DNA from 3 places in the Caldalkalibacillus horti genome. Region 1 is predicted to be linked to each of the others. Evidence: riboswitches for the same ligand, from Rfam matches in the RefSeq annotation. Region 1 holds a riboswitch; each other region holds the start of a gene.
What was found. A riboswitch is a leader RNA that binds a small molecule or an ion and turns the genes downstream of it on or off. The one in region 1 is predicted to bind thiamine pyrophosphate.
Positions count from the first base shown of each region.

Region 1 (10,422 bases):
AGCTATGGGAGTGTATATCCTACTTTAACCAAGCTTGAGCAGGATAACTGTATTGTCAAGCACACCATTATTCAAGAGGATAAGCCAAATAAGCACGAGTATGAAATTACTTCAACAGGTAGAGAGCTGTTTGAGGAATATCTGAACAGTCCAGTGTTAGATGACAGTATTCGAGCCGATCTTTGTGTGCGACTATTTTTCGGGGAGTTTGCAAGTAAGGAAACGGTTCTCAAATGGATGAATGAACGAATCAAAAAAAACGAGACCATCGTAGCCGAGTTACAGGAGGAGTATGAGCGTATCAAATCAGAGATGTCCGTCACTCAAGAGATTACGATTCAGATCGGAATTGATTATCATCGAGCACAGGCAGACACATTAAGAAAAGGATTGAAGCTTCTCGATCAGGATTCATCTACTTAAATCTACAGAATACATCTACTTAAGATATAAAGGAGAGGGAATAATGAAGATTCTCATTTTTTTACATGTCCTAGGAGCTGTAATGTTTCTTGGCAATGTGATTACAGCAGCTTTTTGGAAAATCAGAGCAGAAAGAGGAAAAGATATCGCACATATTCATAAGGCAGTAAAAAATGTTATGTTTGCAGATTATGTTTTTACCTTGCCTGGTATTATACTTCTTATTATTACAGGTAACTTGATGGCTTTCCAGGCAGGATATGCGATGATGGAATGGAACTGGGTCACAGTCTCTCAAGGCTTATTCATTCTTACAGGACTACTTTGGGTGATTATTTTACTCCCAAATCAACGAAAAATGATTAAAGAAAGTGAAAAGTCTATCAGCTTAGGCCAGCTTACACCGTCATATAAAAAAGCATCTAGGATCTGGGATGTGTGTGGGAGTCTAGCAAATTTAATACCGTTAGTTGTGCTTTACTTGATGCTAGCTAAACCTTTTTAAACTTAAATCATTCATTTGTAGTCGGATTTACAAGCTTTGATCTATTTGAATAAGAGTGTGGCGCATCAAACGGTTATTACAGAGAAAAAGAGCTACTCTAAATGGCGAAAACTTTCGAGTAGCTCTTTTTAATATCTAACAGTTAAATATTGAGTGAGAGTCTAGTAAATGGATTCCCTATTCTTTTTATTATCCTTACATCAATGAATTTATTACTTAATTGTTAATAGGATATACGGTATCTAGATACTCTAATGCATCAGTCCACTCAGGATCATCGACGCTTATAACGCTCCCATTTCTCGTTGCTAGAGAAAGTGTTGCTTCATTCTCTTTTAGAAATACAATATATTCTTTGCCTAATTCGATACTAGGTGGCAATGCAAGTGGGTAAGTAGTATCAATGCCATCACCTTTAAAGATTTGTAGTAACTCAACATTAGCAAACTTGATATATTTATGCTCATGATTCATACTTCTAGGAACTATACGAATAATATGATCTGAAAATTGATCTAGCTCCTGTAGGCTTTCAGCTTGTTCCTGAACAGTAACAGCTTGCATTTGAATGGAGTCAATTCCTAGTGAATTATTAATATAGTCAATAAAGGATACATCCGTGTGATTTTCAATAAACTCTTGGTAACCAACTAACCCGTCTTCAGTAATCTCCACAATGGCAGGCTTATAAATTGAGGTATGGATCCGATTTGGAAATAATTCATCATCCCAATATCCAAGGAACAAAACATACGTACTATCTAACTGGTAGCGTCCTACTTTATCATAAACAACTATTTCTTTAGAAATAGCTTCTCCCTTCAAAACAGACTGGATTTGAACTTTGTATTCCCTTGAAAATATATCAAACTCTTTATCTTCAATGATTGTCCCTACGGTAATAAACTGGGCTCTTTCAATTAAATTGTCTAAGGTAGGCTCAAAAAGCGATTTGCTTGATGAATAAACAACGGTTTGGTTTTCTTCCAAGCTAGATTGTTCAATTTGATTCTCATTTTGAGAAGTAAAAACATTACTTTGAAATAGCAAGATTATGGATAGGGATAAAGTAAGGATGACAAACATTGAAGTTTTATACTTTTTAATTTTCACAAAAAAAACCTCCCAATTTAATAGACTTGATTTAGATGCCTTTGGTCTCGAGTTGTTAATGAAGTTCTTGTAGAATCTCCACCCATTAGGTCACTAGAATTAGTAGAATGACCAAACCATCCTAATCCATGACCTATTTCATGAATGAAGGTATTTCTATGATAATTACTATTTTGGTTACTAAAGTAGTATATATATGCCTCAGCTCTACTAATTCTTACACCTGTTTTAGTAGAATTACTATACGTCCAATTTCCTTCTACATTTCCTGCTATAAAAGTTTCTCCTGCTGCTGTATCATCTAAATCAGGTCTATATCTTCTAAGATTTTCGTATGTTCCAGCTCGAATAATAAAATTTGCATTACTAACATCGTCCGTATTAAAAAAATTTGCTCTAGATATCCCAGCATTACTCCATTGATTCTTAGCATGAGTAACATGACCATTAAAAACAGAGCTTGTAAAACTATTATCTATAGGACCCTGCCAGGCTGTTGGAGTTGAGAGCCACCTGCCTATCCTATCAGCCGATTCTTCATTAGCATACCAATAGGACAGAGTTCCTAGGTTATTTGCATAAGAAATAATATTGCTTAGAGAGAAAATTAAGAAAACTGAAAAAATGGTAATGAAAAGTCTTTTTAACATGAATGAGCCTCCATTTCACTTTTAGTTGATTTTATTTATTCACTTTCTATAATATGGTATCTTATTTACAAAAAAAGTAAATGCCTATTTTATTATTTTTAAAATAGAGAAACAAATACTCTTTGTGTCATTGAATTGTTATTGAGATTTAAGAATAAGTGTGGTATGTTTGGTCATAGAATCCTGTAGCAGGGTTCTGTACATTAAAAACTAAATATCGTCATTTCACTAGGGGTGCTTTTGAGCTGAGAATGGCATTAGCCTAAACCCTTAACCTGATCTAGATAATACTAGCGTAGGGAAGTGAAGAGGATTGAGTATGATACGACACATATTAAGATAGATGATCATTCCTAATACAAGTCAATGAGTCTAAGAGCTTATCTAGTTCATCAAAGAGCTGCACGTAGATTTGTTTACTTGTTTCCAGTACTGGAGTATTCATTTATCTATAGATAAGTGTCCGAAAAATACACACAAGCCACTTTCTTCCTGAGAGTGGTTTTTTAATTGCTCTCATGAAGCTTTGCCTTATTAAAAGGCATTGTTTGTTGCCTATTTACTTCTTTCTTTTGGGGAGAGTGAAGGTGGGAGGTACGCTAGAACCAGAAAAGCTCGTTCTTAGTGGGTGACGAACAAAAGGAGAGCTAGAAAATGAAAAAGAAGGGATTAACCTTAACGGACATCCTAGTAACAGTTGTTATTGCTATTATTTTTGCTGTAATTTACAAGCTATGGGGGCCGCTGTATTATGCGTTAAAGCCCTTTGGGCTGCATTTGGAGCAGGCCGTGTATGGGATGTGGTTTATGGCGGCTACTGTAGCATTCTTAATTATTCGAAAGCCAGGGGTAGCTCTGCTTGCTGAAGTAGCTGCGGCATCGGGAGAGCTGGTGATGGGAGCAGAATGGGGACTAGAAACACTGGTCTATGGTGTTTTTCAAGGTTTAGGAGCAGAGCTTATTTTCCTTATTTTTGCTTACAAATCCTATTCATTGTTTGTGACAAGCTTAGCAGCTATCGGTGCCACGGCTGGCTCCTTTGTCATGGACACAATAAGAGGGTATATTTTTGATTATGAGCTGTGGAACTTATTACTTTTAATTGGTATGCGTACGGTAGGGTCAATCATTATTGTTGGTGTCTGTGCCTATTATCTTGTGAAGGCATTGGAGAGCACAGGAGTGACTGAGCTTGTTCGCTCAAGCTCCAAGGAAGATTATGATGCGTTGAATAAATAAATATTCCTAGTAGCATGATTCAGAAAGGAGAAGCTTTTGAACTCAGTAAGTGAACAGTAGTCATACTTTTATTTAAGGAAAAGAGGTTGTCATGATGACAAGAAAAGCGATGGGTGTTAAGGATTTAAGGCTAAAATTTCCCGGTGCTTCTTCTCTGTTGTTTACGGATTTATCCCTAGCCATTGAAGAGGGTGAAAAAGTATTGCTTCTAGGTCCAAGTGGCTGTGGAAAGTCAACTTTATTACAGGTTCTTTCAGGAATGATTCCTCAGTCTATTGATATACCAGTTAAGGCAGAGGAAGTATCACTTCCAGAATCATGGGGCTTTTTATTCCAGGATCCAGATACTCAATTCTGTATGCCCTTTGTGGATGAAGAGCTTGCTTTTGTCCTTGAAAATCTTTGTCTGCCGCAGGATCAAATGCACGCTAGAATTGAGGAACTCTTGCACATGGTCGGGCTGAGGCTTGAAAACCCGCACATTCCTATCCAGTCCTTATCACAAGGGATGAAGCAAAGGTTAGCTTTAGCAAGTGTGCTAGCCTTAAAGCCAAATGCTCTATTTTTGGATGAGCCAACTGCCCTATTAGATCCTTCAGGTACTATTCAAATTTGGCAGCTTATAAAGCAGCTGGATATCGTTCAAACGGTGGTCATTGTCGAGCATAAAATTAATGAAATTATTGATTATGTAGATCGTGTTATTTTATTAAGCCCTGGTGGAAATATAGTAGCTGATGCGCAACCCGAAACTTTGTTCACAGAATATAGAAGTCTATTAATTGATTATGGAATATGGTATCCGGATGTTTGGGAGGATTACTCTATTTTACGTAAAAAGAATAAGGCTACTAAGGGTGTAATAACCGAGGAAATTTGGTCGCCAACCCTTAATATAAAATCTAACAATTCTGTATCAGAGACCCTCATCCAACTGAATCAATTTATGGGCTATAGAGGATCAGAAGCTAAGCTGAACATAGCTGAAGCAGAGGTTACAAGAAATGATTGGATTGCCATTACAGGAGAAAATGGAGCGGGTAAAAGCACTTTGCTTTTAGCCTTGATGCAGCTTATTAAAACAAGTGGGAGCTATCTGCTTAAAGGGAGCCAGATTGAAGGATTTCATACTGACCTCTCCAGTCAGATTGGCTATGTATTTCAGAATCCTGAATTTCAGTTTGTGACCAATTCCGTTTACGATGAGCTAGCTTATTCCTTAAAAATGATGAGCATCGCTCAAAAGCAGCTAGAAGGAACTATTGCGGAAACGATAACGAGGTTTGAGCTAGATGGCAAGGAGAATGTGCATCCCTACCAGCTTTCGATGGGACAAAAAAGGCGTTTAAGTGTGGCAACCGCAATGATCATGAAGAAAAACCTGTTGCTTCTAGATGAGCCTACGTTTGGGCAGGATGCTAAAAATACATTTGCGATCTTAGAGCAGCTAGAGCAATTAAGACGGGAAGGAACCACTATTATAATGGTTACTCATGATATGGAGATTGTAAAGCATTTTGCTACTAAAGTGTGGATCATAGAGAAGGGGACTCTAGCAGAACAACTGAAACCGATTGGTAATGAAGAGGAGCAAAGATTATGCAAATCGATTTAACCTTTCAGCAAACCTGGCTGTATCGTGTAAATCCAAGTGTTAAGCTTATCGTCTCCCTACTTTTATTCGTACAGGTATTATTGGTCCACCATATTGATTTTATGATTAATTTATGTGTGGTTACTTTACTTCTGCTTGCCTTTTTTACTGGGCATCCGTGGAGAAGAGTTCTTTTATTTAGTATCCCTTTTGTCATTATCTTTATCTCTACAGCAACATCTATGATTTTTTTTGGTAAGGGAGATACGACCTGGTTCCGTTGGGGGCTTGTGCATATTACGGAGGAGAGCTTTTACAGAGGACTACATCTAGGATTTCGAGCTCTTAGCTTTGCTTCCGTAGGTTTGTTATTTGCCTTAACAACAAGACCGGTATTTCTTTTCTATTCACTCATGAAGCAGCTTAAGCTTCCACCTAAATATGCTTACAGCTTTATGGCTGCCATTCGATTATTTCCTATTATGCTTGAGGAATTTCAGACATTGAGATACGCATTAAAGGTTCGAGGAGTAAGGGAGGAGAGAGGAATTCGTGGCTTTTATCAAAAGCTGAAGTTCTTCTCCATTCCTCTATTAGCCCAAAGCATTAGAAGAGCACAACGAATGGCTGTAGCGATGGAAGCAAAACGCTTTGCCATGACTCAAAAACGAACGTATTTTTACAAGCTAGGCTTTTCCATAAATGACTTCATCTTTGTTCTCTATCTTTTAGTTGGAAGCTTGCTTGCTTATTGGATTAGTCATCAATGGCCTTATGTAGATATAGTTGATGTGCGATACTATAACGATTAATGGGGGAATAGAGTATGAAGTTTTCTACGCAAATTAGAAATGAAGCACAATCGATTTGGAAAAAAAGCTTTGAGCATCCTTTTGTTACGGGAATTGCTGATGGGACATTGCCATTAGATTGCTTTCGATTTTATGTTCTACAGGACTCTTATTATCTAAAGCATTTTGCTCAGGTTCAGGCTTTAGGGGCTGCCAAAGCATCAGATTTGTACACATCTAAACTAATTGCTATTCATGTTCAAGGAACATATGAAGCAGAGTTAAGCCTACATGAGAGCTTTTCTGAGCGTTTAGGGATCACTGAAGAAGAACGTAGAAGCTTCCAGCCAAGCCCAACAGCTTATGCCTATACGTCACACATGATTCGAGCTGCGTATACAGGGCATTTGGGACATATTATTGCGGCCATTCTGCCTTGCTACTGGCTGTACTATGAAATTGGTGAAAGACTTCATTCAGCTACACCTGAAGAGCCTATCTATCAGGAGTGGATTGCTGCGTATTCTGGAGAATGGTTCAAGAAGCTGGTTGAGGAACAGGTCAATCGTTTAGATGATATTTCTCGAACAGTCACCGAAGCAGAGCGTCAGGAGATGAAGGAGCACTTTTTAATCAGTAGTAAGTATGAATATATGTTTTGAGATATGGCTTATCACCAAGAAAAATGGGTAGTAGAATAGGAGGATGCATCATGACGTGTATCCCATGATATAATGTGTTGCATATACATATATATAAGGCTGAAGGCGAATGTGTATGTAGACAGTTGCAGCATTTATAAAGGAGAGAGGTCATCAGTGAGTCAGAAGCAAACGATTGGTCTAATTTATGGTGGTAAGTCAAGTGAGCATGAGGTATCTTTATTAACAGCATTTTCAGTAACAGAAGCGATTAACTATGAAAAATATGATGTGCTACCTTTATACATTAAACTAGATGGGACCTGGGTGAGGGGTAAGAAGTACTCCACAGTGCCAGAAAAAGCGAGTGAACTAAGGCTCGATCAGAAGGACAACACCACTAGTTTTGTCTCCTTATTCGACTTGGCTCAGGAGCTTGATGTGGCGTTTCCAGTCATTCATGGGCCGTTTGGAGAGGATGGGACGCTACAAGGGCTTCTAGAGATGCTGGATATCCCATATGTCGGATCTGGTGTTGTTGGATCTGCATTAGCGATGGATAAGGTAATGATGAAAAATATATTTTCTTCTGCTGGTCTGCCTCAATGTAATTATCTATCGTATACTAGAAAAGAACTAAAGCAAGGAGAACTAGAGAAGATTACACAGCAAATTGAAGACCAGCTAGGTTATCCCTGCTTTGTTAAGCCCGTTAATCTGGGATCCAGTGTTGGAATCAGTAAAGCGAAAAATATGGAAGAGCTAGAGGTTGCTCTCCTTACAGCGGCAAGTTACGATAATAAAGTAATTGTCGAGGAAATGATTGATGGACGTGAGGTTGAAATTGGAGTTCTTGGTAACGATGAACTACAAACGTCGGTAGTCGGCGAAATCAAATCAGTGAATGAGTTTTATGATTATGCTTCAAAATATAAAAATATTGGCACAGAGCTAGTGATACCTGCACAAATACCTAATCATGTCACGGAACAAATTACTGAGATAGCCAAAAAAGCATTTACAGTACTCGAATGCTCAGGGCTTTCTAGAGTGGACTTTTTCTGGAATCCCAAGGATGACCAAGTCATCCTCAATGAAATTAACACGATGCCGGGCTTTACTCCTTACAGTATGTATCCCTTATTGTTTAAAGCAGCGGGTACTTCCTATCCGATGCTCATTGAAAAGCTTATTGAACTTGGGTTAGAAAGATATGCTGAAAAAAAACAAAATCAAATTACTGCTGAGTCGTTGTAGAGCGTAAAATATAAAGGGTCTTCCAGTTCATCGAAAAAGCGATGTTTCGTGGAAGACCCCTTTTTATCTATTTGACAAGCTCAGCAATCATTTCTTCAAGCTTCATCCCACGAGAAGCTTTAAATAAAATGGCATAATCTTGAGTGAGATAAGGCTCTAGAGCCTTAAGGGCTTCAGTTTTTGTCGGATAATGTACCCCTTGACCAGCTTGAGCAATTAATTGACTAGATTGCCCCACTGTAATCAGCTGGAATTCAGAGTCGTTTTGGTTTAGACCACGAATATATTCTCCAACTGAGATATGAAGCTGATCACTCTCCTCGCCTAGCTCATAGATATCCCCAAGTACAAGGATCTTTTTACGCTGAGCAAAAATTTGTTTGAACGTTTGGATGGACGCTCTCATGGAGGTAGGGCTAGCATTATACGCATCATTAATTAGTAAGCTTTGACCTGGACCGTCGATGATTTGAAAACGCATGGAGGAGATCGACAAGCTTAATAAAGAAGCAGCGATTTGCTCAAGGGAATAGCCGTATTGGTAGGCTATAAATGCTCCAGGAAGAACATTACTTACATTGTATTGACCAAACATTGGCATAAAGCAAGATATGCTTTCCTCATTAATGTGTAAGGTAAAAATGGTCCCTTGATCAGTAAATGAAATGTTTGTAGCGAAAACGTCTGTTTTCTGTTGAATACTATAATAATAGACTTTACCAGGGTAGCGATCAGCCTGAGAACAGACAAACTGATCATCCTTATTTAGAAGGACGAAAGCATCCTTATCTGTATGAGGCAATAGCTCTCCCTTTGCTTTAGCAATCCCCAGCTTTGAACCAAAAAACTCAATATGAGCATCACCGATATTAGTGATGACACTAACTGTAGGCTGCACAAAGCTTCCCAGAAGATCGATTTCTCCGGCATGATTCATACCCAGCTCTAAAACAGCTGCTTCATAGGTATCATCAATTTGAAGTAAGGAAAGGGGAGCCCCTAAATGATTATTTAGGTTACCGCTAGTTTTATAGACCTTTTTTCTACTTGCTAAAATATGAGCGATCATATCTTTTGTTGTTGTTTTGCCATTGCTTCCTGTAATGGCGATTATGGGAATAGAAAGGGTATGTCGGTGAGCTTTTGCTAATTGCTGTAAGGCTAGTTCTGTATCTTTTACCAGAATAAGAGTAAGCTCTTCAATGCCTTTTCTTTGAACATTTGGATCTGAAATGATGGCGATTGTGGCACCAGCTCTGCATGCATCTCCTAAAAATTGGTGACCATCTCTTTTTCCTTTAGTTAATGCGATAAAACAGGAACTTTTCTCTAGCTTTTGTGAATTAAAATGGATAGAATGGATATGTACATCAAGTTTACCTTGAATAAGCTCTCCGTTTGTAATCGTAGTAAGTTGTTCAGCTGTAAACATAACATTTCTCCTTTTGGTGTTTAACATCGTCGTTGTAGAAGTGTAAATTTGGCTAGGCTATTATGACTCAGAAGATCATGCCTAGTTGCCGATACAAGCAATAAGACCATCTTACCGATTTTATTTATAGTTTATCTATGCATATACTTGTATTATACCAAATTTGTATCACTACACGAACTCCAATGAATAAGTAGCATTTGACATAGAAAGAGGGGATTTTGTGGAATTATTATTATTATCCTTTTATTGTGTAATAGCGTACCTAGTAGGCTCTATCCCTGTTGGAAAAATAGTGGCGGCTAGCCGAGGTGTGAATATTCAGGAAACGGGTACAGGAAATATCGGGGCTAGTAATACGTATCTAGTGCTGGGAAAAAAAGCAGGTATTATTGTACTTCTCTGTGACTTAGGTAAAGCTTATGTAATGATGCTGGTTACCTTTTCTACTTTTTCGCTAGGGATGTCTCTTTTTGTAGGGTTGTTCCTACTAGCTGGTAATATTAAATCTATATTTTTAGGTTTTACCGGAGGGAAGGGAGTAGCTACTGGGATAGGCATATTTCTAGCGACATATCCACTTGTAGCAGTCATTACATTTACATTTTGGGTGCTCTCTACGGTTTTTATTCGCTACCTTAGCTTTATCGGAATAGCAGGTGTTCTTTTGATTTCGTTCACGTATTATAGGGTGGACTATGAGCTCCTCGCTTTCATCTGCTCTTTATTACTGTGTGTAGCCATTTTATACCGAAATAGGCATAGTAAAGGCTTTAT
Region 1 covers NZ_JAUSTY010000010.1:111,516-121,937, forward strand. Annotated here, with positions in the region: gene J2S11_RS12970 (PadR family transcriptional regulator) at 1-423, shown strand, start outside; gene J2S11_RS12975 (DUF2269 domain-containing protein) at 467-928, shown strand; gene J2S11_RS12980 (hypothetical protein) at 1,145-2,041, opposite strand; gene J2S11_RS12985 (zinc metalloprotease) at 2,059-2,691, opposite strand; TPP riboswitch at 2,912-3,010, shown strand; gene J2S11_RS12990 (ECF transporter S component) at 3,346-3,930, shown strand; gene J2S11_RS12995 (ABC transporter ATP-binding protein) at 4,022-5,545, shown strand; gene J2S11_RS13000 (energy-coupling factor transporter transmembrane component T family protein) at 5,530-6,336, shown strand; gene tenA (thiaminase II) at 6,351-6,977, shown strand; gene J2S11_RS13010 (D-alanine--D-alanine ligase) at 7,134-8,213, shown strand; gene J2S11_RS13015 (UDP-N-acetylmuramoyl-tripeptide--D-alanyl-D-alanine ligase) at 8,281-9,645, opposite strand; gene J2S11_RS13020 (glycerol-3-phosphate acyltransferase) at 9,869-10,422, shown strand, end outside.

Region 2 (10,422 bases), on a different contig from region 1:
AGCTGCTCAGAATGCGGCTTTAGCCTCGGAAGCATTAGGATTGGGGATTGTTTATATTGGAGGAATTCGTAGCCGTATTGCGGAGGTAAGTGAGGTCCTTAATTTACCTGACCATGTTTATCCTGTGTTCGGGATGTGTATTGGCTATCCAGATCAAAGTCCAGGTGTAAAGCCTCGCTTACCCTTGGAGGCTGTTTATTTTGAAAATGAGTATCAGCCATTTGAGCAGGTAAAGGACAAGGTAGCGGCCTATGATCAAACAATGAGCCAGTATTATGAAGCTAGAACAGCTGGAAAACGAACAGACACATGGTCTGAAATGATGAGCAGAAGCCTAAAGGATCCGAAACGAACTCATTTAAAGGATTTCTTGGCGGAGCGAGGCTTTTTATTAAAATAAGAGCTAATAAAGTTGAGTAGCTTTTTATGAAAAAATTGTACTAACTAGCTGTAACTTTCATGTATAATAAATAATGAAAATCTAAACGTAGAGATGAGTGAAACCAATGCTTTAAAATTACGTAGAACATACGTAGATAGGTGAAAGGATTGGCAGATAAAAAATATCTTTCATCTCATAGCATTAAGAATGAAGGTAGGAGGCAGGATACATGTTTAGACGAGTTGGTTTATTTATCTTAACAAACATTTTAGTTATTGCTACAATTTCAATCGTCCTTACGATTCTTCCGATTGGTAGTTATATAACAGAGAGTGGGAATTTAAATCTAGTCACATTATTAATTTTTAGTGCTGTTATTGGTTTTACGGGAGCATTTGTTTCCTTAGCTATGTCCCGTTGGATGGCTAAAATGGCGATGAAAGTACAGGTGCTAAAGCCTGAAGATCCGAATTTAAGTCCTTTTGAAAGAGATCTAGTTGACAAAGTACATCGCTTATCTCAAAGTGCTGGATTAACCGTTATGCCAGAGGTAGGAATTTATCATTCTAAAGAGGTAAATGCCTTTGCTACAGGTCCATCTAGAAGACGTTCACTAGTTGCTGTTTCTACTGGATTACTAGAAACGATGGATGCAGATGCCGTTGAAGGGGTTCTGGCTCATGAGGTTGCCCATGTCGCTAATGGAGATATGGTCACAATGACTCTTTTACAGGGTGTTGTAAATACGTTCGTTGTATTCTTTGCTCGTATCGTTGCGTTTGCCGCTTCTCGTTTAGTTAGATCTGAGCTACAGGGAATTGTTCATTTTATAGCAGTTATCGTATTCCAAATCCTATTCTCTATCCTTGGAAGCATCGTAGTTATGGCGTATTCTCGTTACCGTGAGTACCATGCGGATAATGGAGCAGCGGATTTAGCAGGAAAAGATAAAATGATTCATGCTCTTCAATCCTTAAAGCAGTATGTAAATCGTGTTGATGATGAGCAGAAGTCCTTATCTACTTTGAAAATTAATGGTAAAAGTAACTTTTCTCGACTGTTCTCCAGTCACCCTGAATTGGATGATCGTATCAAACGTTTACAGTCTAGATAATAAGAATAAATATGATTAAATAAAGACGAAGGATTAAGTCATAGTCGATGACCTAACCCCTCGTCTTTTTCTTTAGAGAATTTCTAAACGGTGGTGTAAGATTTCTTTAATTTTAAACAATGATGGAATATTAAAATACGACCTAGGGCTTGTAGGAAGGTCTATAAAGAAATACCCTTACGTTCACGGAAATCTATTCCCCGATAATACGTATCGGCAACTATAATATTTGGACCAACACAGCTAGACTGTGGACAGTAGCAGTTAAACGGCTGAAACAGAGAGTGCTTTTGCCAGCGTTCAAAGCAATCATCTAGTCGATCTGTTCTGAGATTTCCTAATGGCTCCACATCACCAAAATCTGTAACGATGACTTCGCCAGTGAAGATGTTTGTGTTTAAACGATTATGCCCATCTGGGTCGTTTCTAACAGTCACATTGTGGCTGTCCTTCATTCTCTTAACTAGAGCCAGGTCTTCTTCACTGCTGTTACACGCGTAGAAGGGTAGAGTACCAAATAGAATCCAAAGGTCGGGATCGCGTTCATCTAGAAGACGATTGTACACGCCTCTCAGCTCTGCTAGAGATAAGATTTTCATATGCCTAGCAAAGTCACTTGGATAAAGTGGATGAACCTCATGTCTCTGACAGCCTAATTCTTTAATGATATGGTGAATACGTGAAAGCTTGCCTGCTGTATGCTCAGAAATTAAAGATTCTGCAGAGACAAAAACGCCTCTTTTTGCTAATTCTATTGTATTTTCAACCATTGTGTTGAATGTCTTTTCCGCTTGGCTAAAGGAAACGGGGTGCATTTTATGGACATAAGCCGTTCGATAAAAATCCTGGGCATCCACATAGTTAAAGGAAATATGCAGAACATCCAAATAAGGTAGGATAGCCTCGTAACGATCTAAATCTAACGTTAAATTAGAATTGATTTGTGTCTTGGCTCCTCGTTCATGAGCATAACGTAGTAATGGAACGATATAATCGGTAATAATCTGTTGATTAAACATCGGCTCTCCACCTGTAATGCTCAATGTATCTAAGTGTTCGATCTCATCTAAGCGTTGGAAAATGAGAGGAAGTGGAATTCTCTCCTCTGAATCCTTCATGGTAAGCACGTCTCCTACAGCACAGTGCTCACAGCGTAAATTACATAAATTTGTTACAGTAAACTCTATACTAGTTAACTTGTTTGATCCAAATTGTTTCCGACGATCTATCGCTTCCCATGGGTCATTTTGTGGACTCATAGGTGATTTAAGCTGAGTAAGCATATAACTTAATCCTCCTTTAGTTCAATCCTTACTATAGCTCTATGGGGAAAGCTTCGTCAATGAGATTGTTCATATTTCTTGTATAAATTTTTATATATTTGATTATGGACGAAGGCTCTTATCCTAAGCAGACGATGGCTATAGAAATTACGGTTCTAAAGTAATGTTCTTTATAGATGGTTTAGTAGATGTTCTAATAGATGTGACCTTTCAATGACATCACTATATAAACGTTACAGGTACGGAATCAGACAGCGTAATTAGTTTTCTTTACGTGATTTCATATGTTATACTAGTACCAAGAAGATCGTTGAATTCTATTGTTCATAAATCATTTTAATGAAATGACTAGGGGTGCCTTTTGGCTGAGAGAAATTTTTCAACCCTTAACCTGATCTGGGTCATGCCAGCGTAGGGAAGTCACAGATGAATAGATAAGTCTGGCTTCCTTTCCTGAGTGAAAAGGGAGTTTTTTATGTTTAATCAGAGGCTTTTAAGGCTACACGGAATAGGAGGATGAAAGATGTTTAAGGAGTTTCATTTATATGTGATTACGGGTGAGCAGTTTTACCCGAACAAAAACTATTTAGATGTCATCGAGCAAGCGATATTAGGAGGAGCTGATATTGTTCAGCTGCGTGAAAAGAATAAATCGAAAAAAGAGCTGTTAGAAATGGCTAAGGAGCTTAAAGCGCTAACGGCAAAATACAACGTTCCGTTTATTGTGAATGATCATATGGATATTGCTTTAGCGGTGGATGCTGACGGCATTCACTTAGGACAAGATGATCTACCTTTAGAAGAAGCGAGAAAAATTTTGGGGCCAGATAAAATCATTGGCATCTCTACACATGCTTTAGAGGAGGCATTGGAAGCAGAACGCAATGGTGCTGATTATATAGGAGTAGGACCAGTTTTTGAAACAAAGAGTAAGGTTGATGTAGTGGACCCGGTTGGACTAGAGTATGTACAGGAAGTGGTTGCGAACACGACCATTCCATTTGTGGCTATTGGTGGAATCAAGCAGCATAATGTACAGCAGGTATTAGATGCAGGAGCAAAAAGAATTTGTGTGATTAGTGCAATTGTGGGTGCTGAGGATGTTCAGGAAGCAGCTAGAGCACTCAGTGTAACGATTCAAAAAAGCTAGGAGTGAAGCAAGCACCATGAAGACATTACTGATTAATGGTAGGGAAGAGGAATTAGAGGTCACTACGTTAGACGAAGTAATTCAGCATTTTCAGCTTAAGCCTGAGCATGTGGTTGCAGAGGTTGATGGACAGATTGTTGATCGCTCTGAGTGGGCTAACTATGAGCTGAATACGGGAATGAAATTAGAGCTTGTTCATTTCGTAGGAGGTGGCTGATATGCTAGGACAGGATCGTTTAGAGATCGGGGGGAAATCCTTTTCCTCTCGTTTTATGATAGGGACGGGAAGATACCCGAACCCATATATTCAGCAGGAAGCGATTAAAGCTTCTGAAGCAGAAATACTAACGTTTGCCATTCGAAGAGTGAATCTAGATGCGCCTGATGAGGATGCTATTCTACAGCATTTGGATGGAATGAACTTTACGTATCTACCGAATACAAGTGGAGCGAAAACAGCGGATGAGGCGGTACGTATTGCTCGGTTAGCTAAGGCTTCCGGAATTTCAAACTGGATTAAGGTGGAGATCAGTGTTAATGAAAAGACACTACTTCCTGATCCGATTGAAACGCTTAAGGCAACAGAGATTCTGGCTAAGGAAGGCTTTGTAGTGCTTCCATATACATCAGATGACCCTGTTTTGTGTAAAAGGCTAGAGGAAGCAGGAGCTGCTGCTGTTATGCCAGGTGGAGCACCGATTGGTACAGGGCTTGGCATTCTTAACCCATACAATCTAGGTTTAATTGTGGAAGAGGCGAATGTGCCGATTATCGTGGATGCTGGGTTAGGATCGGCGATGGATATTGCTCAAGCGATGGAGCTTGGAGCTTCTGGGGTACTAATGAATACTCCTGTGGCTAAGGCGAAGGACCCGATTAAGATGGCTAGAGCGATGAAATTAGCGATTGAAGCGGGACGCTTGTCTTATCTAGCTGGAAGAATTCCAAAGAAAAAATATGCAACGGCAAGCAGTAAGCTAGAAAATCTTTCAAGCAAGTAGGGATGTCCATTGAATACCCAAAAGAAACAAGTACCGATTGCTGTGCTTGGCGGTGGAGTGATTGGATTAGCGATTGCGTTTGAATTAGCCAAAAGAAAGCATAAGGTTACCGTGATAGAAAAGGGACTATGTGGTGGTCAGGCAACGGGAGCAGCTGCTGGGATGCTGGCTCCCTACTCTGAAATCGGTGAGGATCCTGACGATTTTTTTTCGATGTGCCATGAGAGCTTGCTGCTATATCCAGAGTGGCAGGCTGATGTTAAAGAGGTATCAGAGTTAGATTTTGAATACAATACGTCTGGAAGCTTACATGCGGTGTTTCATGAGGCGGATGAATTAGCCCTTGAAACAAGATTACAGTGGCAAAAAGGCTGGCAGGTACAATCTGAAATTGTAAAGGGTCAAGCCCTTCGTCATTTAGAGCCACACCTCACAGATGATGTTATTGCTGCCATGTATTATCCAGGTGAGCATCATGTCTACTCTCCAGATTATGTTGTAGCTTTAAAAGAGGCTTGTCTCCGCTTAGGTGTAGGGATTATTGAGAATGCTGGAGCAGTCAGCTTTGCTGATATAAGGCAGGATGGAGTAGCAATCGCTACGGAGCAGCAAGGAAATATTGATGCAGATACATGTATCGTGGCAACCGGAGCTTGGACCTCTGAGTATGAAGAAGCTCTCCAGATTCGATTACCGATCTACCCTATTAGAGGACAGATTTGTGCTTTTGAGCAAGGTATGGAAGAGGTTAAGCATATGGTATTTTCCAGCCAGGGGTATGTTCTTTCCAAAAGAAATGGAAGTATTGTATGTGGAGCATCAGAGGATGTAGCTGGATTTGATACGTCCGTGACCGATAAAGGGATTAACCGATTGTTGAAATGGAGTCATAAGCTGTTTCCTTTTACAGAGATCATGGAGCCCTTTCATAAATGGGCTGGACTGCGTCCAGCAACACAGGATGGGTATCCGTTAATAGGTAGATTAGGGCATTGTCCTTCTATTATTGTTTCCAGTGGGCATTATCGTAATGGAATTTTACTAAGTCCGAGAAACGCAAGGCTAGTGGCAGATATCTATGAAAACAAACCTGCAGGTTTGGATATGAATTTATTTAATCCGGTTAGGTTTTCATAATAGTATAAGGAGAAATGCTTCATTAGATGTGGGTTAGGCTTTGTTTGTTTTGTTTCTTAATAAAGTGATGAAGGGTTGGGAGCTAAAATGATTTATCGTGCCTTAACGATTGCTGGCTCAGATAGTGGTGGTGGAGCTGGAATTCAAGCAGATCTAAAGACATTCCAAGAGCTAGGAACGTTCGGGATGTCAGTCATTACAGCATTGACTGCCCAAAATACGCAGGGCGTTCATGGCGTTTATCCTCAAAGTATTGAGGCTGTAGAGGCTCAATTGGAAGCGGTTCTTAGTGATATTGGGGTAGATGCGGTTAAAACAGGAATGCTCTTTAATGCGGAAATTATTGAAGCTGTATCGAAATGTCTAAAGAAATATGGGGTAGAGAGAATCGTTGTCGATCCGGTTATGGTGGCAAAAGGTGGTCATGCTCTTTTACATCCAGAGGCTGTTGAAGCGGTTCGTAAACACTTAATTCCATTATCTATGGTGATTACTCCAAATATTCCAGAGGCTGAGGTGATTATTGGCGAGGAAGGTATCTCATCCTTAGCTGATATGAAGGAAGCCGCTAAAAAGATCTACAATCTTGGAGCGAAGAATGTAGTCCTTAAAGGTGGTCATTTGTCAGAGGAAGAATCGACAGATGTACTCTATGATGGCAACGAATTCACCTATTTTCCTGTTCAACGTATTCAGACCAAGCATACTCATGGGACAGGCTGTACCTTTGCTTCAGCTATTGCAGCAGGTTTAGCAAAAGGACTATCTGTTGTCGAAGCTACGAAGGTGGCAAAAGAGTTTATTACATGTGCTATTGAGGAATCCTTGGAGCTTGGAAAGGGCATTGGTCCGACGAATCATAGTGCTTATCGTTTGAGACAGGGTTCATAAATTCATATTGTGAATGAGGAGCAGACCTAAAAGTCAGGATAATGACTAAGGCTTCTCCTTTTTTATTTTAAGACTTCTTTAATTGAAGAGATAACTGATTACGTATTTCCTGAAGCCTAGTTAATGCATTTTCCTCTAAGACTGGCATCACTTTTTCGATAAGTTTACATAACAGTATGATTATTATATACTTTACTTGGAAATTTAACTAGAGGATGTGATTAAAATAGAAAAACTACCTAATATGGAACCAGTAATAGTAGAGCATGATGAATTGAAGTTGATAGGTATACCTTGTATAAGCTTAAAAGATATGAAGAATAAGTTTGTGCTTGCGAAGGAATCCCTTCTTTCATCAACTAAACATTTTCCTCAAGTGGTCAATCACAATATTCATTATGGAATATGGCCAATGGAAGAGTCTCAGAATAATCCTGAAACACATGCGTATATTCTTTGTGTGGAGGTAAGTACCTTTGAGCAGATACCTGAATGGTTTGTTAAAATTACGCTACCCAAACAACGTAATGTAGTCGTAGCCAATGAAGAAGGGAATTTTGACGCAGCTGGTGAAGTCATCCTTTCGTACATCCAAGATCATCACATAAAGCTATCCTCAGATAATCTTACTTATCGAATATGCGAAAAGTATAATTATGATGCCGAGGGCTTCTCACGATATTCGCTGCCAATTGCTTCTCATTCTATAGTATAGTCAATTCATCTGTACATCTGTACATCTGTATTGCTGATTCTTTAGTATAATTGAAGAAAGAACTAAATTGGTCGGCAAAAAAATTATAGATAGGAGTAGTTTTATGGAGTGTAAAGACACAAACCTTACATATCAAATTATTGGAACTAAGTATACAGGTCGATTTAATGACTATCCTGTTTTTATTCCTAATGCGTCAGAAGAATTTAAAACGAAGTATAAAGAAGCGTTCGGGGACGAATCGTTTTTAAGAGCTATCGTGTACGAACCGAAGAGAGAAGAGAGTCAAGAAACGGGATATTTTTATATTGGCGCAGTGGTTGAAGAAACCCCAAATCACATCCCCGAAGGTATGGAGCGATTACAGATACAAGGGAGCTATGGCTCAATTAGAGCAGAGTTAGACTTTAGTAAAATGGGTGAGTATTATAATACACTTATCAATTGGATTACAAATAAAGGTTTGAAGATGCATCCTACTGAGCATTTGATAGAGCTTTATCATCCAAATACAAATTACGAAACAGAGCTTGAAATCTACATTCCTCTAATGGATGAAGAAAAATAAGAAGAGAAGTAAGAAGAGAAACAAAAGAAAGCTAGAGGCGGAACCGAATGGTTATCCGAGTCTTAGTAAACTCATAGAATCAAAAAAGACAAGCAATTATTCGCTAACGGCTTGTCTTTTTTTATTTTCTTCTCATTTAGAACATGAATCAAGAAAAATTAGTCAATAATACGTCCAGCCCCTTTATAGCGCTTGGAGTAGTAATCACTACCTTCAAAATCCGTTACGGCTACACCGTTAGAGGTTGCGTGAAGAAGCTTGTCCTCCCCAATATAAATAGCAACATGACCAATTTGGTTTGGATTGCCTAGAGAGAAGAACACTAAATCTCCCTTACGGATCTCATTTCTTTCTATCTTTGTAGTAGCTTGATATTGTGAACGAGAATCTCTAGGTAGGTCAATACCATGGGCTTCAAATACGGTTTGTGTAAAAAGGGAGCAATCAAAGGAGCCTGATCCTTTCGTTGCCGCGTATTTATACGGTGAACCTACGTATGTATGACCTGTTTCAATAATTTCATCTATTAGCTCACTTCCAGCTAAGTTGGAAACGGCTGCCGGATTAATCACTCTTATGTATTCGGATGCTACATAGCCTACTTGATCTCCTGCTTTAACCTTCAGCCACTCACTATCTACTGTTTCAAGAATATCAACTTGGGTGTTATGTGGAATCACTTTATAACGTTCATGGTTGGTCGAAGGGCCCTTACGCAAATTAAGACCAGAGACAGCGGTAACTTTTCCCTTTTGAGAAGCGCTTTGAGTTTCTTGACTGCTTGAAGCTTCAACCTTATGTAGGGTGTCTGAACCAAATCCAAAACCAAAGACGAATGCTGTGGACAAAGTAGCTGAAACAATCAGCTTACTATACTTGCTAAACCTCTTGCTTTGCACGTGCATAAATGTCCTCCTTGTTAGAATATAAATAATAGGGTATATGTCTTATAGAGCAGTAATTAGACTAGTAAATATAATCTAGTGAAACAAATAAATCTAGTAAAACGTCTATAGTCTATAACACTAGTACAACTTAAAAACCAGTCGTAAAGATAGTCTAGTACAATGGTTCTACAATATTAGATGCTTTCTAGGCTTATTTGTTGCTGGAAAAATTTACACTATAAAAATATACTCTTATAGAATAACACAATTCAAGACAGAATGTTACACGAAATAAAAGAAAGTTGAAGGATAAATTAGATGAACATACAAATACATCCATTAGATTTATACACAGCTAATCTAGTTAATTTTTCCTATTAAACATCTAGTCATTCAAATTGGTTAATAGAATTAATTTTAATAGTAGAAAATTGTAGAAAGGTCGTCAATGAGGTGCATCACATCTGCTCTAGAGAATGCAACTTTAGATTTATAATTGTGGTAAAAAGGGATATACTCAAGTTATAGCAACGCAGAGATTAAAGGAGGTCAAGACAAATGATTAAAACGGTTTATGTGTATTTGGTATTATTCGCTACACTTATGATGACCATTGGTGGGAGTGTCGGGGTTTTTATGGCTATTGCTGATTATGTATCACCACAGCCATACTACCAAAGCTACGAGGATTATAGACAAATGAAGCTAAATAATAAATTTGTTGGTGAGGAAGGCAACGGAACAACGGAACAAACAGAAATAGATGAAGAGCAAATTAGAGCGGAATACGAACGTGTCGTTGCAAATGAAAGAGATAAGGAAAAACAGCGCGGGCTTAATAGGTTAATTAAGAGCTTTGGCTGGATTATTATTCCTCTACCAGTGTTTGTTTATTACCAACGTAGATTATAAAAGGGTTTGAAACCAAGCTGCTTTTCATACGTTATATTGTCGTATACGGTCTTTAAACGGTAAATAAACAGAAGGGAGAGATATGTTCGTGCAAACAAAAGGTGACTGGCAGGGAGTATTGATTATTGAAGAAGGGGAGCTTGAAACAATAAAGGTAGGAGGATTTCAGATTGATCCAATCTTTCACTTTTTAGTGGGGAAAAGGATTATTCTGAATATAGAGGTAATAAAGGAAGACGATGAAACTGGTCAAGGACAGTTTTCGACGACAGGGAAACTAGAGCGACATGAAAAGAAACGAGTTCTTTTGTTAGACAATTACCCTTTCGTTCAAATCCTTAAAAGCTTTGAGAATAAAAAGGTAAACATTAAGGTAGAACTT
Region 2 covers NZ_JAUSTY010000020.1:38,586-49,007, forward strand. Annotated here, with positions in the region: gene nfsA (oxygen-insensitive NADPH nitroreductase) at 1-400, shown strand, start outside; gene htpX (protease HtpX) at 612-1,496, shown strand; gene yfkAB (radical SAM/CxCxxxxC motif protein YfkAB) at 1,658-2,779, opposite strand; TPP riboswitch at 3,120-3,214, shown strand; gene thiE (thiamine phosphate synthase) at 3,303-3,929, shown strand; gene thiS (sulfur carrier protein ThiS) at 3,946-4,146, shown strand; gene J2S11_RS18290 (thiazole synthase) at 4,148-4,930, shown strand; gene thiO (glycine oxidase ThiO) at 4,940-6,067, shown strand; gene thiD (bifunctional hydroxymethylpyrimidine kinase/phosphomethylpyrimidine kinase) at 6,155-6,958, shown strand; gene J2S11_RS18305 (effector binding domain-containing protein) at 7,203-7,673, shown strand; gene J2S11_RS18310 (effector binding domain-containing protein) at 7,777-8,241, shown strand; gene J2S11_RS18315 (C40 family peptidase) at 8,400-9,146, opposite strand; gene J2S11_RS18320 (hypothetical protein) at 9,687-10,040, shown strand; gene J2S11_RS18325 (hypothetical protein) at 10,129-10,422, shown strand, end outside.
Region 2: it holds a riboswitch for thiamine pyrophosphate, as region 1 does, so the genes downstream of both, thiE (thiamine phosphate synthase) here and J2S11_RS12990 (ECF transporter S component) in region 1, are expected to answer to the same signal.

Region 3 (10,422 bases), on a different contig from region 1:
TATAAGACCGTGAGTAGCTCTCAGCGCACGGGGTTGCACAGCATGATGGCGGTAAGTTGACCTCATGACTTATGTTTTTTTCATACGTCAGTCTTGATTAAATAATTGGAGGGAAGCTGAGATGAAAATTGCTGCTTTATATGATATTCATGGAAATTTTCCAGCGTTACAGGCAGTTCTAGAGGAATTGAAGGAGGTAAAGCCTGATAGAATTGTAATAGGTGGGGACTTCATCTTTGGTCCAATGCCTATTGAAACATTAGAAGCTCTATCGAAGCTTGGAGATCAGGTTGTATATATACGTGGTAATGGAGACAGAGAAATTGTGCTAGTCTACGATGGCAAGGAGCTTCCAAAGCACTTATCTGGAGCTGTTAAAGAAGAAGCGGAATGGGTTGCTGGTAAGCTTTCACCAGAGATGAGAGATTTCTTAGCTCATCTTCCAAGTCAAGTAGAGTATACGATTGAGGGGTTAGGTCATATTTTGTTTTGCCATGCTACTCCTCGTAATGATTATGAAATCTTTACTCCCCTTTCCCCTAAAGAGAGGATTGAAGCTATGTTTACTAACGTTACTCATGACTGGGTTGTTTGTGGTCATACACACGTGCAGTTTAAAGAGAGTGTTGAGAACATTAGCATACTTAATGCTGGAAGTGTAGGTATGCCTTATGCAGAAAAACCTGGGGCATATTGGGCTCTGATTAGTTGTGATGGCTATGAGTTTCGGTATACACCATACGATTTACAAGCAGCTGCTCTTCTAATAGAGTCTAGCGGAAACCCTCAGGCTTCTGATTTTATACAAGGGAACCTGTTGAGTGGTCCTAAAGAGGACGAAGCGCTAGAGTTTTTGGAAAAGCTAGCTAATGAAAATAAAATGAACATGAATTAAGCTATCAGGTTTTATAGGAACTCTTCGTAAAGACAACAGAATGGATAGTAAAGTATAATTGCTATGAAAAATGAAATCATATATGATAGAGCTGAAGACGAAAAGCTGTATTATGCTTAATTTAGCCCTAAATTTTACAATAAAGGAGCCATCCGTATGTCAGTAGATATCTATCTAAACTTTAAGGGAAACTGCCGTCAAGCTGTTAAATTTTATGCTGAGGTTTTTGGTACTGAGCAGCCTAAAATTATGACCTTTGGTGAGGTACCGCCGAATCCTGAATATCCATTACCAGAGGAGGTAAAGGATTGGGTTATGCATACGCGTTTAAACGTTTACGGAAGAAATATGATGTTCTCTGATGTTTTTCCTAATATGCCTTTTGTAGAAGGGAACAACTTTAGTCTGTCACTTGTATTAGATAGTGAGGATGAGATTAAAGCGTTATTTGACAAGCTCAAAGAAGGTGGAAACGTGCAGATGGAGCTTCAAGAGACATTTTGGAGCAAGCTTTATGGCAGCTTAACAGACAAGTTTGGCATACAGTGGCAATTTAATCTAGGCATGGGTGAATGGTAAATGGTTGGCTTTGTGGAAAGGGTTTCGCGTAAAGGATTGTTGTTTTTATGGGAAGAGATGCTCGGAAATGATTTGATCATTTTCCGACAAAGTGATAAGCTTAAGTAGATTGTTTTCAATTGAATAAAATAGGAATCACTAGGGGTGCGAATAGCTGAGAGAGGTCTATGACCTTAACCCTTGAACCTGATCTAGGTAATGCTAGCGTAAGGGAAGTGGATGAATGTCGTATATTCTTTTTGGATAATAGACCGCTTTCTTTGACTAGAAAGTGGTTTTTTGTTTGTTCACATTTGCTTAGGCTATACATAGTTAGGAGGTATATCTTATGAACGAAGATCAGTTAAAGCAGCTAGTCGAGCAGGTCGATCATCGTCAGGATGAGCTCATCAGTTTGCTTGAGAAGCTTGTACGTTTCAAAACTCCAGCACCGCCTGCTAGGAATACTGGAGATGCTCAGGCTTTTATTGCAGATTATTTAAAGAGTATGCGCTTTGATGTGGAACAATGGGAGCTCTATCCGGGCGACTCAAATGTGGTAGGTGAACTGAAGGGGAGGGATTCTTCAAGCTATAAAAGTCTAATCATTAATGGGCATATTGATGTGGCTGAAGTAAGTGAGGATGAGGTGTGGGAAAGTGATCCTTTTACCCCGATTGTTCGCGATGGGGTTGTCATTGGTAGAGGCACTGCGGATATGAAGGGGGGCGTAGCTGGTGCTCTGTTTGCCATTCAATTGTTGCAGGAGGCTGGGATTGAATTGCCTGGAGATTTGACCTTTCAATCTGTAGTTGGAGAAGAGGTTGGAGAGGCTGGAACACTTTCCTGCTGTGAGAAGGGATATACAGCTGATTTTGCTCTTGTCGTGGATACAAGTGATCTTCATATTCAGGGTCAGGGAGGAGTCATCACGGGCTGGGTAACGCTTAAAAGTAGCCAGACATTCCACGATGCCACACGCAGAAATATGATCCATGCCGGTGGAGGGCTTAAAGGGGCAAGCACTATTGAGAAAATGATGAAGGTTATTGCTGGGCTACAGGAGCTTGAGCGTGATTGGGCAGTCATGAAAAGTTATCCTGGTTGTCCCGCTGGAGCCAATACGATCAATCCTGCCGTTATTGAAGGCGGTAGGCATGCTGCCTTTATTGCAGATGAATGTCGACTGTGGATTACCGTTCATTTCTATCCCGATGAGACCCATGAGCAAGTGATGAAAGAAATTGAAGGTCATTTACAGCTAGTCGCCCAAGCAGATCCATGGTTAAGAGAGAATCCATTGATTTTTGAATGGGGCGGCTCCTCCATGATTGAGGATCGCGGTGAAATTTTTCCGGCTCTTGAGGTAGATCCAGCTCACCGTGCTGTTCAGCTTTTAGCTCAAACTCATGAAGGAGTTTTGAAGACACCTGTGATTCAGGATGTATCAGCAACGGTGACGGATGGAGGCTGGTTTGGTCATGCAGAGATTCCAGCAGCCATTTATGGTCCAGGGGATCTAAGGAATGCACATGCGGTAAATGAACAGGTATCCATTCAGCAGTTAGTGGATTATACGAAGGTTATTTTAATATTCATGTATACATGGACACATACGAAAAAATAAGGAGGCTATTAATATGAAATTTTCAGCACGTTTATATGAGAAGCTACAGCCTATTTGGCGCAAAAATCATACTCATCCCTTTGTCACTGGAATGGGAGATGGAACATTAGATCGAGAAAAATTTCGCTTTTATATGGTACAGGATTATTTATATTTAATCGACTATGCTAAGCTTTTCGCCATTGGAGCCGTTAAGTCTGAGGATACGAAAACGATGGGGAAATTTGCAGCCCTATTAGATTCTACTTTAAATGAAGAGATGTCTTTACATCGACAGTATGCGAAAAGATTTGATATCTCAGAGGAAGAGCTTGAACAAGCAGAGCCTTCTCCTATTACGCTTGCTTACACTCACTATATGCTGCATTCTGCACAAAATGGAACTCTAGCAGAATTGGTAGCTGCCCTGCTTCCATGTATGTGGAGCTATTGGGAGATTGGCAAGGAGTTAAGTCAAATTCCGGGTGCAGCTGAGCATGAATTTTATGGAGAGTGGATTAGCATGTATAGCTCTGAAGAGTTTGGGGAGCTAGCCACTTGGTGTATTGAGCTGTTGGATGATTTGGCCGAGGGTAAATCATCCAAAGAGCTGAAGCGATTGGAGGAAATCTTCTTAAATACAACTCGGTACGAGTATATGTTCTGGGATATGGCTTACCATGAGACGATGTGGCCTGATGAGCAAGTAGATGAGTAAACCGGTTTTGCAGTTTGAGCATGTTGATTTTTCCTACGAAGGGGTAGTAGAAAGCCAAGGTCATTTACTAGATTCCCTAAGTTTAAGTATTGAAAAAGGAGAGTTTGTTTCCATAATCGGACCGAGTGGGTCAGGGAAAACGACTTTGTTTCGATTAATTAGTGGTCTAGAGCAGCCTTCACAAGGGCAAATACTCATGGTTGGTCAATGGAAAAAAGATCGGTTGGGGCAAGTCGGATATATGCCACAGCAAGACTTGCTTCTTCCTTGGAGGACGATTTTGGAAAACTCTTGCTTACCCCTTGAGTTAAAAGGAGTTAGCAAGGAGGAAGCGAAACGGAAGGTGCTTGACCTACTTGATGAGTTTGGGCTAGCAGGAACAGAACACCGTTACCCAACTGAACTCTCTGGCGGGATGAGGCAGAGAGTTTCCTTTTTACGTTCTGTACTAAGTGGTTCTCCTATTCTACTTCTTGATGAGCCCTTCAGTGCTTTAGATGCCATAACTCGTCTCTCTATGCAGGAATGGCTTATTCAGCAGTGGGAAAGGTGGGGGAAAACGATCTTGTTTATCACCCACGATGTAGACGAGGCTCTCTTTTTATCTGATCGTATATTGGTCTGCACACAAAAGCCAATTAAAGAATTGCAGGAGGTACAGGTTCCACTTGATCGACCACGGACATTACGTGATTTGAATCAAGGTCAGGTTATTGCTCTAAAGGAACTACTCATCCAGCAGCTAAGGGGCAATGGTCAATGAGGAACGTCATTAAAAAGTATGGAGCTGCACTGAGTTTTGTCCTCGTTTTATTGGTGATCTGGGAGATATGGGCACGAATCTATGACAAAAAGTTTATTATTCCGTCCCCTGTGCAAATTTTAATTCGGTTATGGGAGCTAAAAGAGGTTTTACTGCTCCATCATTTACCGTCCACATTACTTATTGTTTCAATTGGCTTACTCATTTCTCTAATTTTTGGAGTAGGGTTAGCTGCGTTAATGTCACTAAAAGGCTGGGCTAGAAGTACATTTTATCCGGTGGTTATTGCTTCGCAAACAATCCCAATTATTGCTTTAGCACCAATCTTTGTCTTATGGTTCGGTTATTCAATATGGGCGAAGGTAGCGGTTACCGTACTTATTACATTTTTTCCTATTGCGGTGAATACGTATGATGGTTTTCGTTCTGTCAGTAAGGAGTATAAGGAATTACTCTTAACGATGGGAGCTCGTCCAAAGGATATTTTTCTGAAGCTGAGTGTTCCTTCTGCGTTGCCACACTTTTTTTCAGGTTTAAAGGTTGCCGTTACGTTGAGTGTTATTGGAGCAGCAATTGGTGAGTGGTTAGGCGCTCAATCGGGTCTAGGATACTTTAGTAGAAGAATGATGACCCAATTTGATGGACCTGCTGTATTTGCTCCAATCCTATTATTATCTGTACTAGGAATTATTTTGTTTTTAGCTGTATCAAAAATAGAAGCCGTTGTTCTAAAATGGAGGAAGACGAAATGAAAAAGAGCTTGAAATTGGGTTTACTTTTACTTATGAGTTTAGTATTAGCTGCATGTTCACAAACAGGTAGCTCTAGTGATAATCATGAAGTAAGCATTATGTTAGATTGGTATCCAAATGCCGTTCATAGCTATCTATATGTAGCGGAGGAAAAAGGGTATTTTGAAGAAGAAGGTGTCAATGTATCTATTCAGTTTCCAACTAATCCTACGGACCCATTAAATTTAGTAGCTGCAGATCGTATAACACTTGGTCTGTATTATCAGCCTGATGTCATTATGGCACGTGCAAATGAGAATGTACCTGTTAAAGCTATTGCATCTATTGTGCGTTCCCCGTTAAATCATATTGTGTTATTAGAGGATAGTCCGATCCAATCGCCAAAGGATTTAGAAGGATTGAAGCTAGGCTACCCTGGAATTCCACTTAACGAGGCATTAATGCATACCATGATTAGTCATGATGGAGGAGATCCAGACGCTGTTGATATGATTGATGTGGGATTTGAACTAGGTTCATCTATGGTAACTAACAATGTTGATGCCGTTATTGGTGCGTATATTAATCATGAGGTTCCAGTGCTTCGCCACGAGGGGTATGAAACTCGTTATTTTAACCCAACTGATTTCGGTGTTCCTGCCTACAATGAAATTGTATTAGTGACTAGTGAAAATACATGGGAGGAAGAGCGGGAAGGCATTGAGGCGTTTTGGAGAGCTGCACGAAAAGGCTTTGAATTTATGCAGCAAAATCCAGATGAAGCCCTTTCTATTCTGCTTAGCAATCAGGATCAAACCAATTTCCCGCTTATTGAAGAGGTAGAAAAGGAGAGTATGTCAATTCTTTTACCTAAAATGACTGGAGAAGGTGAGGCGTTTGGTTCACAACAGATCAGTTCATGGGAGGAAGTACGAGACTGGATGTATGAGGCGGGGTTAATCACTACTTCTCCTGAGGCAGAAGAGTTTTTTATAAACATAAACTGAAAATAAGTATGTTCTATTCTATGTTGGTTTACTCATAATAGTAATTACAGAGTGAACAGATTAAAAGCGCTTGGAAAGAAGGATTAATATCCCTTTCCAAGCACTTTTTTTGAAGAAATAAATAGGAACGTAAACTACATCCTTTCATAGATCTACGACTCATAGATTTACAACTTCTATCTCAAGCTCTTTTAATCTAGTCGGAGAGGAGATTAAGTCTATTTCAGTAATTTTTTCTTTTGTCATTTTAAATTGAATACTGTACAGCAATTTTCCATAAGGGGCAGCTATGACTCCAATTGATCCATTTATAAGCGCAATCTGTGCAGCCTGTGCGCGTCCTATGACTTGATTCGCAAGAGCTTTTGCACCTTTAGTGGTTCTGATCGTACCTGTTTGGCGATCATCTCTAAGGACAACGTTTGGATGCAGTACATCCAATAATCGATCAAAATCCCCTTTACGGGCAGCCGTTAAGAAGGCGTCCACAAGCTCGTGTTTATGCTCAAAATCAGAGGCTTTCCTAGTGTCTGCGCCATGTACTCGTCGACGCGCCCTGCTTGCTATTTTCCTTGTTGCTATCTCAGATTTCCCTAGAATAGAAGCAATTTTATTAAAGGGGATAGAAAATATATCGTGAAGGACGAATGTGATACGTTCTGAAGGCTTTAAGTGATCAAGTACTACAAGCAAGGCTACTCCAACAGAATCAGCTAGTAGAGCTTCAGCTTCAGGACTGCTTTCTGCATCATAGCTCTCAAAGGTATCAGTAAAATGAGCTTCTAATGATTCCTCCCGCTTTATTTTTCTGGAGCGTAATGTATCCAGACATATTCTCGAAACTACTGTTGTCAGCCACGCGCGAAGGTTCTCAATTTGGTCTGTACCTGAACGATTAAGGCGTAACCAAGTCTCTTGTACAGCATCATCTGCTTCACTCAGTGAACCAAGCATACGATAGGCGACGGATTTAAGATGTTCCCTATTAGATTCAAATTGTTCTGCCAACGTTTCAGGACTACTCATTATCCCAATTCTCCTTTATTAAATAAATATACCTATATAAATAATGACGAATAATCCTAGTGTAATGTGACATAAAACCAAAAGCTATTACTTTTTCGATCTTTGTCACATTCGGTTTATCTAGATACGTCTTAATAGTGAAGGGCCTAATAGTTAGGTTCAAATTGAAAAATATAAGGAGTGTTTTCATATGCAATCAAGAATGAAAAGTCCCGTTATGATCGTACCTCAAGTGATGGAATCCCTGCAAGATCTAGGTAAAGCTTTATTTGCATCTGCAGAAAAAAACAATGTACCAGCACGTACACTTTTTCTTTGCTATTTACGTGCAAGCCAAATCAATGGAGACAGTGTATGTGTAGAACTTCATTCCAAAAATGCGATAGCTGCAGGTGAAACGGAAACAAGATTATTTGCTGTAGCTGCCTGGAGAGAAACACCTTACTTTAATGAGGCAGAAAGAGCTGTACTTGCTCTTAGTGAGGCAGCTACTCGAATAAATGATCGTATAAATCCAGTTCCAGATGAAGTTTACAACGAAGCAACAAAGCACTATACGGAGGAGGGATTGGCTACACTAATTACAGGAATTGCGACGGTAAATCTTTGGAATAGGCTTAATGTTCCTACGAAACAGATCGTTCGTATACCAGAAGAATAAAGTATTAATTGTAAATTTACAAACTTGGTGAGGACCATAGTGATGACATCTTTAAGTCTCTCTATGGTCTTATTTATATTTTGACTCCATTGTTCATTTATAGATAATATTTTAGACGAGTCCATATTTGACATTATTCTCTGTTCACTTTCTTAAAATCTATTGCCTTGGCCATCGTTTTATCACTAAGCATGGCATAGATTTGTGTAGAGTCTGTACTTTTATGCCCAAGCTGCCTAGATGTTTTATATATATCATTATGAAGATAGTAGCTAGTGGCGAAGGAATGACGCAATTTATGGACGGTAAGCTGTGGTTTGCCAAACGCTTGGGCATATTTAATAACCAATTGCTGTACGGCACGCTTAGACATCCTTTTTCCTTGCTTTTGACCACGAGCAGTAGCTAAAAACAGAGATCCTTCTGCTCTATCTGGAGTGTATATACTTTCACGAATCTCTAAGTATTTTTCTAGCTCGACTTTTGCTTCCTCAGCAAAATATACGGCTTGCTTTGAGTTGTCACTGCCGTAGCCCTTACGATAGACGTAGGCAATTTTCTTGGCTAGGTCAATGTCTTTTACATCCAGATTCGTGACCTCGGCCACTCGTAGCCCTGAAAATAGAATCAAGCTAATAATTGAAATATCTCTTATTTGATTGATTTTGTAATAATAGAGAGCTTGTTTATTATCTGCTACAACCGTTATATACTTGTTCCTTATGAAGTCTAGAAAGGCATAGATTTCTTTATCGCTCTCTAGAATTTTTCCTTCAAGCTTGCTAAGAATGATCTCATCCTTGCTTCTCTTTTTCATTCGTATTTTAGCCATTACATTTCGTTTGAGAAGGGGGTAGTGATCCTCATCCTCGGCAATTTGGCTTAAATAGTGGAAGAGTGATTTAAGAGCAGCCATTTTTCTTTCTCGTGTAGCGCTAGAGTTTGCTTTAAAAGTTCGTAAAAAGGCTTGATATGAATCTATGTTTTCTACATATAGTTGCTCAAGGTCGCTAAGTGTTACATCCTTGGGTGCGGGAGAAGCTGAAAGCCCTTCAGCAATCATCCAGGTCAAGAACTCTTGGTAATCTCTCGCATAAAGTAGAAGGGAAGAGGGGGCTAAATCTACAAGCTTATGATCTATAAATTTTTCCACATACCAAGGTAGTGAAGGGATCTGATTCTGTAGTGATTCTAAATCTTTTTTCCATAGTATATTCATTGTGAAGGTCACCTCGCTTATAAGATAAAAATAATGTCTGGAATGGGTAGAGGAGGATAAGATATTTAAATTATACATCGAACATATGTTCTTGTAAAGAGTAATGGAATATTACTTATGAAATTAAAGATAATGAGATTTATGTATAAAAATTGTATTTTGTACATAATACAAAATTGAAATGTTGTTAAGCATTATACTTGCGTACAAACAAACGATAGTATATTTTAATTGTAGAAGATATCTCAAATTAGAGATAAATTCAAATCAATTTATGAGATGGAGGAGGATGTAAGGTGTTAAGAATAGGGATTATCTTGGGAAGTACGCGTCCAGGGAGAGTAAGTCCACAGGTTGGGCAGTGGGTAAAGGAAATTGCAGATAAGAGAAATGATGCAGAATATGAGATCATTGATCTTGCTGAGTTTAAGCTACCATTCTTAGGAGAGCCTGGTGGAGAAGAACAAATTAAAGCGTGGTCTGACGCGTTAAATGGTGTAGATGGTTTTGTCTTTGTTACACCTGAGTATAACCACAGTATTTCTGGAGTTCTAAAGAACGCGATTGATTTAGCTCGTGATGAATGGGCAAACAAAGCTGCGGGAATTGTGAGCTATGGTTCTACAGGCGGTGCACGTGCTGCTGAGCATTTGCGTGGTATTTTAGGAGAAATCCAAATTGCCGATGTACGTACTCATCCAACACTTTCACTATTTACAGATTTCGAGAATTTCTCAACTTTCAAACCGGCTGATTTACATTTAGCTAACATTAATCTAATGTTGGACCAAGTTGTAGCTTGGAGCACTGCATTAAAAACTCTTCGTTAATTGAAGAAAACATTTTGATGACATAGAAGAATAATTCTAAAACTACATGATGACATAAGATAAGAATATAAATGATCTAGCTTTGATTAGGTTCGTTGTTTTTGAAAGAATAAAGAACCTAAAAAGAATCGTGCTTACGTACGATTCTTTTTTTCGTTCAATCAACTTTTATATCTAAATGCAAAATAATAGTTCTAAGAAATTTGTCCCTCTAAATAAGGTGTTAGGAGATAAGTATCTTTAAAGGAGGTGTAATTATTGGCTACATTTAGAAAGAGCTACAAGCCTTTTAGAGGGTTGTTCGATCCCTGTCCACCATTACTGTATAGAACTTATGAAACGCCTCCACAGCTATATATGGGCTTTCAGCCTTATGACCTTCCACAATTTTCACCAAAAGAAGCTTTA
Region 3 covers NZ_JAUSTY010000006.1:220,123-230,544, reverse strand. Annotated here, with positions in the region: gene J2S11_RS09295 (metallophosphoesterase family protein) at 122-895, shown strand; gene J2S11_RS09290 (VOC family protein) at 1,052-1,474, shown strand; TPP riboswitch at 1,605-1,705, shown strand; gene J2S11_RS09285 (acetylornithine deacetylase) at 1,803-3,080, shown strand; gene tenA (thiaminase II) at 3,094-3,777, shown strand; gene J2S11_RS09275 (ABC transporter ATP-binding protein) at 3,770-4,540, shown strand; gene J2S11_RS09270 (ABC transporter permease) at 4,537-5,292, shown strand; gene J2S11_RS09265 (ABC transporter substrate-binding protein) at 5,289-6,278, shown strand; gene J2S11_RS09260 (sigma-70 family RNA polymerase sigma factor) at 6,438-7,304, opposite strand; gene J2S11_RS09255 (carboxymuconolactone decarboxylase family protein) at 7,495-7,965, shown strand; gene xerS (tyrosine recombinase XerS) at 8,099-9,184, opposite strand; gene J2S11_RS09245 (NADPH-dependent FMN reductase) at 9,481-10,014, shown strand; gene J2S11_RS09240 (spore coat associated protein CotJA) at 10,273-10,422, shown strand, end outside.
Region 3: it holds a riboswitch for thiamine pyrophosphate, as region 1 does, so the genes downstream of both, J2S11_RS09285 (acetylornithine deacetylase) here and J2S11_RS12990 (ECF transporter S component) in region 1, are expected to answer to the same signal.